2 regions of the Variovorax sp. SPNA7 genome follow, and region 1 is predicted to be linked to the other one. Evidence: predicted binding sites of a transcription regulator. Region 1 holds the regulator's gene; the other holds the start of a gene.
The links. The regulator LexA, encoded in region 1, represses DNA repair genes until DNA is damaged. The targets are predictions, from matches to a motif close to ACTGTATNNNNATACAGT.
Positions count from the first base shown of each region.

Region 1 (5,428 bases):
CGGTCGATGGCCACGCTCAGGCCGATGGCCGCGAGCAGCAGGGCGAAACCGGCCCAGTTCATCCACGCCACCGCGTCGTTGGCAAGCAGCCATCCACCCAGCCCGGCACCCACCGCCTGGCCGACATAGATGCCGGAACTGTTCAGCGCCACCGAGCCCGGCGCGAGCGCGGGGGCCAGGCCGACCAGCCGTGCCTGCTGCGCCGAATTGGTCGCAAAGCAGCCCAGGCCCCAGGGCACGAGCACCGCCGCCAGCCACGGCAGCGTGCCGGCCCATGGCCACAGGAACAGGCTCAGCGCGATCAGCGAACTCGTCAGGAGCACCATCCGGCCCGCGCCCACACGGTCGATGAACCGGCTCACGAGCATGTTGCCCGCGAGGCCGAACACGCCGAACAGCGCCCACATCAGGCTCAGCGTGGTGGGATCCGCGCCGAAGTCCCGCTTCAGGATCGGCCCGAAGTAGCTGAACAGCACGAACTGGCCGGCCCCCTGCAGCGCAGTGACCGAGACGATGCCCATCAGCACCGGGCTGCGCAGCACGCGCGACCAGGCAGCCGCCGTCAGCGCCGCGGGACGAATCCCCTGCGGCAGGGTCAGCCAGATCGATACCGCGCTGGCGATGCTCAGCAGTGCGATTGCACCGAACGCCATGCGCCAGCCGAGATGGCCGCCCACCAGCGCACCGATGGGCAGTCCGAGCACCGAGGCCAGCGACCAGCCCAGAAAGACGAAGGTCACGGCGCGGCCGCGATGCTCAGGCGGCACCAACATGCCGGCGCAGGCCGCGGCCTGGGGCGTGAAGATGGCGGGCGCGACCACCGTGAGCATGCGCACCGGCAGCAAGGCGCCGAAGCTCGGCATCAGCGCCGCAATGGCGTGCCCGGCCGCGTACCAGAGCAACGTAAGGGCGAGCAGCTGGCGGCGGTCCCAGCCTGCGACCGCTGCCGCCAGCAGCGGCGCGCCCAGGCACATCACGATCGCGGCGACCGTGATCAGCTGGCCCGCTGTCGCGACGGAGACAGAAAGCGAAGTGCTGATTTCATTGAGCGTGCCCGGCACCACCATCACGCCCGTGCCGATCACGAAATTGCCGGCCAGCAAGGCCCACAGTGCGCCGCGGGGCGCGGGCCGGCGGCTCATGGATTCACCGGCGAACCTGCAGCGCGCCGGGATTCACGATGTTGGTGGGATTGCCCTTGATGAAGCTCACGACATTGTCGAAAGCCTGGCCGAAATAGCTTTCGTAGCTGTCCTGCTCGACATAGCCGATGTGCGGCGTGCAGATGCAGTTCTCCAGCCGCAGCAGCGCATGGCCCTGCAGCGGCGGCTCGCTCTCGAACACGTCGACCGCCGCCAGTCCGGGCCGGCCGCGGTTGAGCGCAGCGAGCAGCGCATCGGCCTCGACCAGTTCGGCGCGGGAGGTGTTGACGAAGAGCGCCGTCGGCTTCATGCGCGAAAGATCCTCGAGCTTGACCAGGCCGGTGGTTTCCTCGTTGAGCCGCAGATGCACCGACAGCACGTCGGCCGCGGCGAAGAACTCGTGGCGGTTCTGCGCCACCTGGAAGCCGTCGGAGCGGGCCTTGGCGCAGCTTGCCTCGCGCCCCCAGATCACCACCTGCATGCCGAAGGCCTGCCCGTAGCGCGCCACCAGCTGGCCGATGCGGCCGTAGCCCCAGATGCAGAGCGTCTTGCCCTTGAGCACCGAGCCCAGCCCGAAATTCGGCGGCATGGAGGCCGACTTGAGCCCCGATTGCTGCCAGGCCCCGTGCTTCAGGTTGCTGATGTACTGCGGCAGGCGGCGCATGGCCGCCATGATCAGCGCCCAGGTCAGCTCGGCAGGCGCCTGGGGCGAGCCGGTGCCCTCGGCCACCGCCACGCCGCGCTCCGTGCACGCAGTGACGTCGATGTGGCCGCCGACGCGCCCGGTCTGCGAAATGAGCTTGAGCTTGGGAAGCTTTTCGATCAGCTGGCGAGAAATGTGGGTGCGCTCGCGGATCAGCACGATCACGTCGGCATCCTTCAGCCGAACCGAGAGCTGCCCGATGCCCTTGACCGTGTTGGTGTAGACCTTGGCTGCGTACGCGTCCAGCTTGGCGGCGCAGCGCAGCTTGCGCACGGCGTCCTGGTAATCGTCGAGGATCACAATGTTCATGGCGTGCCATTGTGCCTCGCAGCATTGGCATGACGCGCGTGTGAACGTTTGGATACCCACCCCGGGTAACGGTCACCGGGGGTTGCACGGGTTCAGTGCAGCTGGGTGGAGCGGGGCGCGGTGCTGATCGTTTCCATCGCCTCGAGTGCCGCCAGGCGGTCGAGCTCGGCGCAGACATCGGCCATGCGGCCCGAAATCACCATTCGGTTGGTGCTGCGTTTGTCGCCTTGGTGGCCGTCGACCACGCGAATGACGCGCAGCGGCCGCACCGGTGCCGGCGCTGTGCTGGTAGCTGCCGCCTGGGCGCGGGCCGTGCAGGCCGGCCGGACCGCGACGTAGCGCAACCCGGCGGAGGTGCTGCCGGTGTCTCGGCGAGCCGGACGGCGTGCCGGCAGCAGCCGGCTTGCAAGCGATTGCAGCGGCATCCACAAATCAGCGATGGCGAGGAGGGCGATTCCCATGTGAACTCCAAAAAAGTCTGAGGTTGAACACAGGCAGGATTTCTTTGAATGGACGCAACAGGGTGATGGCGACAAAGCGCCATACGCCCGCCACCTGTTGCGGCCGGATGGGGTGCAGGCTGCGCGGCCTACATCAGCATGGTGTTGCGGATCAGGCCCACCGCCAGCCCTTCGATCTCGAAGGGCTCGCCGGGCTGGACCACGATGGTTGGGTAGTCGGGGTTTTCGGCGTGCAGCTCGATGACCTGCTTGTTGCGCTTGAGGCGCTTGACCGTGACTTCGTCGCCCAGCCGGGCCACCACGATCTGGCCGTTGCGCGCCTCCTTGGTGGCCTGGACCGCGAGCAGGTCGCCGTCCATGATGCCGGCGTCGCGCATCGACATGCCGCGCACCTTGAGCAGGTAGTCGGGCTGGCGCTGGAACAGCGTGTTCTCGACGTAGTAGGTCTGGTCGACATGTTCCTGCGCGAGGATGGGCGAGCCCGCCGCCACGCGGCCGATGAGGGGCAGCGCGAGTTGCGACATGCCGGGCAGCGAGAGGGAGAACTGGCCGCCTTCACGGTGGCGCGACTCGTTGAGCGAACGCAGCGCGTCGCCCTTGAGCCGGATGCCGCGCGAAGTGCCGCTGACAAGTTCGATCACGCCCTTGCGGGCCAGGGCCTGCAGGTGCTCCTCGGCGGCATTGGCCGACTTGAACCCGAGCTCATTGGCGATTTCGGCCCGCGTGGGCGGCGCGCCGGTACGGGCGATGGCGCTCTGGATCAAGTCCAGGATCTGCTGCTGGCGGGCGGTAAGCTTCACGGCGAACTGCATATGTGGTTCCTTGCGGCACTGGCTGAATATCCAGTACCTGTATTTTTAACCAGTTTTTAAAAGTTGGCAACCCATGGTTAATTCCCTTTCGCCCAGCCTGCGGCGCGTCGTGGTCCTGGGCACTGGCGGCACCATCGCAGGCCGGGCCGCGAGCGGCGCCGACAACATCGGCTACACCGCTGGAGAGGTGGGTGTGGCGGACCTGCTCGGCGGCATCGACGCGCCCGCAGGCGTGGCGCTTGTCGCGGAGCAGGTGGCGCAGCTCGACAGCAAGGACATGGCTTTCGACGTCTGGCTGCAGCTCGCCGGGCGCTGCGCCTCCTGGCTGGCCGAGGCCGACGTGGCGGGCGTGGTGATCACGCACGGCACCGACACCATCGAGGAAACGGCGTTCTTCCTCCAGGCGGTGCTTGCGCCCGGCAAGCCCGTGGTGCTGACCTGCGCCATGCGCCCGGCCAGTTCGCTCTCGCCCGATGGTCCGCAGAACCTGCGCGATGCGATCGCCGTCGCGGCCACGCCGGCGGCGCATGGCGTGACGGTGGTCTGCGCGGGTGCCATCCACGGCGCGCTGGATGTGCAGAAGGTGCACACCTATCGCCCCGACGCGTTTTCATCGGGCGATGCAGGGCCGGTCGGCTACGTGGAAGAGGGCGCGGTGCGGCGCCTGCGCGACTGGCCGCAGGCGGTGGGCGGGGCCTCGAAGATTCCTGAAGCGAAGGCAGGGGCGGCGGTGCGCTGGCCGCGCGTGGAGATCGTCACCAGCCATGCAGGCGCAAGCGGCGCGCTCGTCGATCTGCTGCTGCAGGAGCGCGCATCGGGCGTTGCCGAACCGGTTCGCGGGCTGGTCGTGGCCGCGACCGGCAATGGCACGGTGCACCATGCGCTCGAGGCAGCGGCACTGCGGGCTCAGGATGCCGGCGTGGCGGTGCTGCGTGCCACCCGCTGCGCGAATGGACGCATCCTGCCGAAGCCCGGCGATCTGCTGCGGGACGCCGGTGCGCTGACGCCCGTCAAGGCGCGCATCGCACTGATGCTGGAACTGATGGAAACGGCGGCCGCCTGAGCGGCGGCCGCGGGCAGCCGACGAGATTCAGCTGCTGAGGGCCGCGAGTGCGCGCTGCTTGATCTCTTCGACGCTGCCGACGCCCTGGATGGCGCGGTACTTCGGCGCCGAGGCCGGATCGGCCTTGGCCCAGGCCGAGTAGTAGTCGACCAGCGGGCGCGTCTGCTGGCTGTAGACCTCGAGCCGCTTGCGCACGGTTTCTTCCTCGTCGTCCTTGCGCTGGATCAGGTCTTCGCCCGTGATGTCGTCCTTGCCTTCGACCTTGGGCGGATTGAACTTGACGTGGTAGGTGCGGCCCGACGCAGGATGCGAGCGGCGGCCGCTCATGCGTTCGATGATGTCGCTGAACGGCACGTCGATCTCGAGCACGTAGTCGAGCTTGACGCCGGCCGCCTTCATGGCGTCGGCCTGCGGAATGGTGCGCGGGAAGCCGTCGAACAGGAAGCCGCCGGCGCAATCGGGTTGCGCGATGCGTTCCTTCACGAGGTTGATGATCAGGTCGTCGCTCACGAGGCCGCCCGACTCCATGACGGCCTTGGCCTGCTGCCCGAGCGGGGTGCCCGCCTTGACGGCAGCGCGCAGCATGTCACCGGTCGAAATTTGAGGAATGCCGTATTTCTGGCAGATGAAGGCCGCTTGCGTGCCTTTGCCCGCCCCGGGCGCGCCCAGCAAAATTAGTCTCATGGTGTCCTCGGAGGGTTCTTCGATCTTGTGTCGCGCCAAGCGTCAGCCCGGGAGCGGGGCAAGGCGGAGTTGCGTCGAGGATAGCATGCGACAGCGTGATGATTTTCCGCTGCCGCCCTCGCAGCAGCGCACTTTTTCAGCGCGCCGGATCGGCGGCGAAGACCGCGCGCACGCGCTCGAGGTCCGCAGGGGTATCGACGCCGGGCCCAGGTGCGACATGGCTGACGTGCACCGCGATGCGATGCCCGTGCCAC
Region 1 covers NZ_CP138513.1:3,208,581-3,214,008, reverse strand. The annotation lists gene RZE77_RS15070 (MFS transporter) at 1-1,142, opposite strand, end outside; gene RZE77_RS15065 (D-2-hydroxyacid dehydrogenase family protein) at 1,147-2,154, opposite strand; gene RZE77_RS15060 (hypothetical protein) at 2,247-2,615, opposite strand; gene lexA (transcriptional repressor LexA) at 2,744-3,427, opposite strand; gene RZE77_RS15050 (asparaginase) at 3,501-4,490, shown strand; gene adk (adenylate kinase) at 4,518-5,174, opposite strand; gene kdsB (3-deoxy-manno-octulosonate cytidylyltransferase) at 5,311-5,428, opposite strand, start outside.

Region 2 (5,428 bases), 380 kb from region 1:
CGGCTCAGGAAGCGCTCGAACAGCAGGTGGCCTTTTTCGGGATTGATCGCGGTGATGCCCAGGCAATAGCAGACCGCCGAATTGGCAGAGGAGCCGCGGCCCTGGCAGAGGATGTCCTGCGACCTGGCGAAGCGCACGATGTCTTCCACCGTGAGGAAGAACATCTCGTACTTCATCTCGACGATCAGCGCGAGCTCCTTCTCGAGCTGCGCGCGCACCTTGTCCGGAATGCCCTCCGGAAAACGCACCTGTGCGCCTTCCCACGTCTTGCGCACCAGCGTCTCGGCCGGCGTTTCGCTGCTGCCCACGGTTTCGAGCGGGTACTTGTAGTTCTCGCGGATCACCTCCGGATCGAAGCGGCAGCGCTCGGCCACCACCAGCGTGTTCGCGAGCATCCGGGGCAGGTAGAGCTCGGCCAGCCGCACGCGCTGCCGCAGGTGCCGCTCGGCATTGGGCTGCAGCGCAAAGCCGCACGCGGCCACCGTCCTGCCTTCGCGCACGGCCGTCAGCACGTCGTGCAGCGGCTTGCTCGAACGCGCATGCATGTGCACGTCGCCGGCCGCCAGCAGCGGCACGCCGGCCTGTTCGCCCGCCTGCATCAGCGCGGCGAACCAGAGGTCGTCGTCGAGCTCGTTGAGCATTTCCATCGCCAGCCACAGGTTCTCCCCATAGAGCGCCTTGGCGGCCAGCAGGTCTTCATGCAGCGTGGCCGCGTCCACGGCGGCGCCCGGCTCGCGGTGCGGCACGAAGAGAACCTGGCAGTCCTGCAGCGAGGCCACGTCGCTGTGCTCCCAGCTCACGCGGTACTCGCCCTTGGGCAGCTCGGTGTTGCGCGCGGCGGTGATGAACTCGCAGAGATTGCCCCAGCCTTCGGTATCGTTCGCGATCACCACCAGCCTGAAGCGCTCGAAGCGGAACTCGCTGCCGAACAGCAGCCGGAAGCCGGGGTTGCGCGGCAGCGATGGTTCGCCTGGGTGCTCGCGCTCGTATTCCTCGAGCTTGGCCGGCAGCTCGCGCAGGCAGACATGCGCGCGCACGATGCCCGCCACCGAGCATTCGTCGGTGATGGCCAGCGCCGTGTAGCCGAGCTGGTAGGCGCGCTCGACCAGTTCCTCGGGCGTGGAGGCGCCGCGCTGGAAGCTGAAGTTGCTGAGGCAGTGCAGCTCGGCGTAGTCGGGCAGCGTCGGCGCAGCCTTGCGCAAAGGCAAGGGCAGCGCATGCACCTTGGCCGAGTTGCGCCCGCGCAGCTGCTTTTCGCTCAGGTCAGGCATAGAACCCCTGCAGGTACCAGCGCACCTCGGCCGGAGAAAAGCGCGCCGAGGGCCGCTCGCGAAAGATCCACACCAGGCCGGCCTCGGGGCTTTCCGCCACGTAGTAGTCGCGCATCGCGGGCTGGCCGCCGTCTTCCTTGCCGCCCCACCAGCCCGCCTCGATGCGCTGCGGCCCGACCAGCTTGCGCAGCGGGCCGCGGTAGCACGGGCTCTCGCCGTCCATCTCGAGCAGCAGCGGTTCGGGCAGCAGCCAGGGCGGGTAGATGGCATCGGGCTGCAAGGCCGCGGCCTTCGCTTGCTTGCCGGCCTTGTCCGCCGGCGCCTTGTCCTGCTGCAGCGCGGGGCGCCAGGCCTGCTTGCGTTCGGGCCGGTGGTCGGCCTGCGCCGCGGGCACCACCACCTGGTGCGCTCCGAGCCGCACGCTGAGCCGCTCGACCATCTCGTGCAGCTTGTCGCCCTTGCGGTTGTCCTCGGGCAGGAAGCTGGTGCTGGCGCCGGCCCACGGATCGGTTTCGAGCGTGCGCAGCCTGAGCCAGCTCGCGGGCGCCGCGAGCGTGGTGAGGGCGAGCTTTTCGGACAGCAGGCGGCGCAGGTGCGCCATGTCCTGCGTGGGCTCGGCCGTGCGCACGGTGACCTGCTGGTTCGGCGGCAGGTTCACGCCGTTGAAGCGCTTGAGGTCGAGCGTCCATTGCAGTTCGAGCGCGCGCGCGCCGCGCTGGCGCGCGCGCAGCCAGATCTGCAGCGCCGCGAGCAAACGGTTGGCCGACCACATCAATTCGGGCGCGGTCTCGGCCAGCGCGGGCAGCTCCAGCTTCTGCTCGAACACGTCGGGCAGCGTGAGCCAGTCGTGGCTTTCAGGGCACAGGCCCCAGGCGGTGTCGAGCGCTTTGCGCAGTTCCGCGCCGAAGCGCCGCGTGAGGCCGCCGCGCGGCAGGGCCGCCACCTCGCCCCAGGTGCGGCAGCCCAGGCGCGCGAGCAGGTCGAGGTGGGGGTGCGCGGCCGTCAGCGTGTCCAGCGGCAGGCCGGCGGGAATGTCCTTGGGCCGGTTCTCGTTGCGCTCGAACAGGCGCAGCCGCGCCAGCGCGATCAGGCTCGTGGCGCCCTGCGCGCCGCGCATCACGGCACCGGGCGCGGGGTTCTCGTGGGCCAGCTGGCGCATCAGCGACGAGCGCCCGCCCCACAGGCGCTCGCAGGCCGAGACTTCGAGCATCAGCGCCTCGTCCTGCCAGGCGACGTGCGGCGTGTAGCGCAGCGCCCACCAGCCCAGCGCCTCGGGCGTGGGAAGCACCGGGGCATCGGGCGTGTCGGCATCAAGCGACCACCGCAATGCGATCCAGTGCATTGGGGCCTCCCTTCCATGCGTCGATGCGCACCACCGTGGCCGAGGCCGCCGCTTCGCCGGCCGGCACCGTGCCCTGCTGCTGCAGCCGCAGCTTGCGGCGCAGCCGGGCGGCGGCCAGCAATGCGCTCATGCGCTCGTTGCGCGCCGGCAGCATCACCGGCGCGGCCAGCGGCGGGCCGCGCCGCTTCAGGATGCGCAGTTCGATCTGCGACGCATCGGCCTCGCAGCTTTCCACCTGGAGGCGCAGCCGCGCCGGCGATGCACCCTGCGCGGCCGATGCGGGCCGGCACACGAAGAGCAGCACGTCGTGCTGGGCGGCCGCCAGCTGCAGCCGGCGCAGCTCGCCCACCCGGGCCTGCGGCAGCCAGGCCAGCACGGCGGCCACGTCGGCGCAGCGCAGCGCCTGCTCGCAGGCCCACAGCCGCGCGGCCGGCGCGTCGCTGCGGACCCACATCAGCGCCTCCACCGGCAGCCCCTGCGCCGCGAGCGCCGCCGCGCAGGGCTCGTAGGGCGCGCCGATCAGCACCACCGGCCCGCCGTGCGCCTGCACCGCCTGCGCCAGCGCGGGCAGCAGCAGCCGCCAGACATGCGCCTCGGGCGCGGTCTGCAGCAGCTCCGTCATGGCGCCGACCGGCCAGCCGCCGCCCGGCAGCTGCGCGTCGAGCGCGGCATGGCCGGTGGCAACCACCTGTGCATCGGCCAGGCCGAGCTCGTCGGCATGCCAGACGCCGCGGCCCGCGGCAGCGGAAAAGGAGTCGAGGAAAGGGAGGCCCATGATTCAACTGTTAACTGTATTTTTATACAGTATTCCATGCGTCGCAACTGGAAAGCCGGCTGGAGGGGCTTTCCTTGCGCGGTGGCCCTGTGCGCCGTCCCGGCCGATACTGAAAGCCGTAACGGCAACGCCACCCCCGAAGGACTTTTTCTCCCGTGACCCTGCCGGCAAACGGTCTTTTCCTCACGCGCGCCCAGTTGCTGCGCCTGGGCATGGCGCTGTGCGCCGGCGCGGCGCTTCCCCCCGCATCCGCGCAGCAAGGCCGCCTGAAGATGAACACCCGCCCCATCCCCTCCACGCAAGAAGCCCTGCCGGTGGTCGGCTGCGGCACCTGGATCGGCTTCGACCAGCGCCCCGGCAGCGACGAATACCAGCGCCTGCCCGGCGTGCTGGACGCGCTGTTCGCGGCCGGCGGCACGGTGATCGACAGCTCGCCGATGTACGGCCGCTCCGAGGAAACCACCGGCGAGCTGCTGGCCGCCGCATCGAAGCCGCGCGAGAACAAGGCCTTTCTCGCCACCAAGGTCTGGACCTCGGGCCGCGAGGCCGGCATTGCGCAGATGGAGCAGTCGTTCGCGCGGCTGCGCACCCAGCGCATGGACCTGATGCAGGTGCACAACCTGATGGACTGGAAGACCCACCTCGCCACCCTGCGCGGCTGGAAAGAGAAAGGCCGCGTGCGCTACATCGGCATCACGCACTACACGGCCTCGGCCTACCGCGAGGTCGAGGCCGTGCTGCGCGCCGAGAAGCTCGACTTCCTGCAGATCAACTATTCGCTCGACGCGCGCGAGGCCGAGGAGCGCCTGCTGCCGCTCGCGGCCGAACGCGGCGTGGCGGTGATCGTCAACATGCCCTTCGGCGGCGGCGGACTCCTGCGCCGGCTGCGCGGCAAGCCGCTGCCCGCCTGGGCCGGCGAGATCGGCTGCACGAGCTGGGCGCAGGTGCTGCTGAAGTTCGTGCTGAGCCACCCGGCCGTGACCTGCACCATTCCCGGCACCAGCCGCGCCGAGCACATGGCCGACAACGCCGCGGCCGGCGCCGGCGCATTTCCGGATGCGGCGTTCTGGCGCCGCAACGCGGAATCGATCGGGCTCTGAGCCGCCACAACCGCGGCTATTCGAACTTCACGTTGTGCTGCCGCACGGTGGCGCCGAAGGCCTCGTACTGCGCGCGGAAGAATTCGGCGAACTTCGCGGGGCTCATGCCATAGCCCTCGAAGCCCTGCTGCACCAGCTGCGCATGCACGTCGGGCCGCTTGAGCGTGTTCTGCAGCTCCTGCGACAGCTTGTCGGTGATCGCCTGCGGCAGCCCCGGCGGCCCGAAGAAGCCGGCCCAGGGCGTGATGGTGAGCTTGCCCAGCCCGAGCTCGCCGCCCGTGGGCACGTCGGGCAGCAAGGCGCTGCGCTGCGGCAGCAGCGTGACCAGCGCGCGGATGCGCCCGTCCTTCACGAAGCCCGGCGCCAGCGTGCCGGTGGTGAACATCATGTGGATCTGCCCGCCCAGCAGGTCGGTCATGGCCTGCATGTCGCCCTTGTAGCGCGCGTTGACCACTTTGCGCTCGCCCAGGAGCTGCAGCATGGCCAGTTCCGAAGCGCTGTTGCTCGATGCCGAGTTGTAGGCACCGGGCTTCGCCGACACCATGGCGAGCAGCTCGTTCACGCTCTTCACCGGCAGGCTGGCCGGCACCACCAGGAACATCGAGAACTGGCCGGCCGAGCTGATCGGCGTGAAGGCCTTGAACGGGTCGTAGGGCGGCGTCGGCCGCAGCGTGGGCGCCGCCACCATCGCGGTGTTGGTGCCCATCAGCAAGGTGTAGCCGTCGGGCTTGGCGGACGAGGTGGCCTGCGCCGCGAGCACGCCGTCGGCGCCGGGGCGGTTCTCCACGATCACCTGCTGGCCGAGCTGTTTCGACAACCCCTCCGCGATGATGCGCGTGAGCGCATCGGCGCCGCCGCCGGCCGCAAAGCCCACGATCAGGCGCAGCGGCTTGTCCGGATAGCTGCCTTGGGCGCTCCAGGCTGCCGCACCGGGCAGCAT
Region 2 covers NZ_CP138513.1:3,591,527-3,596,954, forward strand. The annotation lists gene RZE77_RS16825 (error-prone DNA polymerase) at 1-1,271, opposite strand, end outside; gene RZE77_RS16830 (Y-family DNA polymerase) at 1,264-2,613, opposite strand; gene imuA (translesion DNA synthesis-associated protein ImuA) at 2,582-3,388, opposite strand; gene RZE77_RS16840 (aldo/keto reductase) at 3,601-4,488, shown strand; gene RZE77_RS16845 (Bug family tripartite tricarboxylate transporter substrate binding protein) at 4,505-5,428, opposite strand, start outside.
Region 2: a site for LexA is predicted at 3,402-3,419, ahead of imuA (translesion DNA synthesis-associated protein ImuA). Genes of this name have one in related genera too.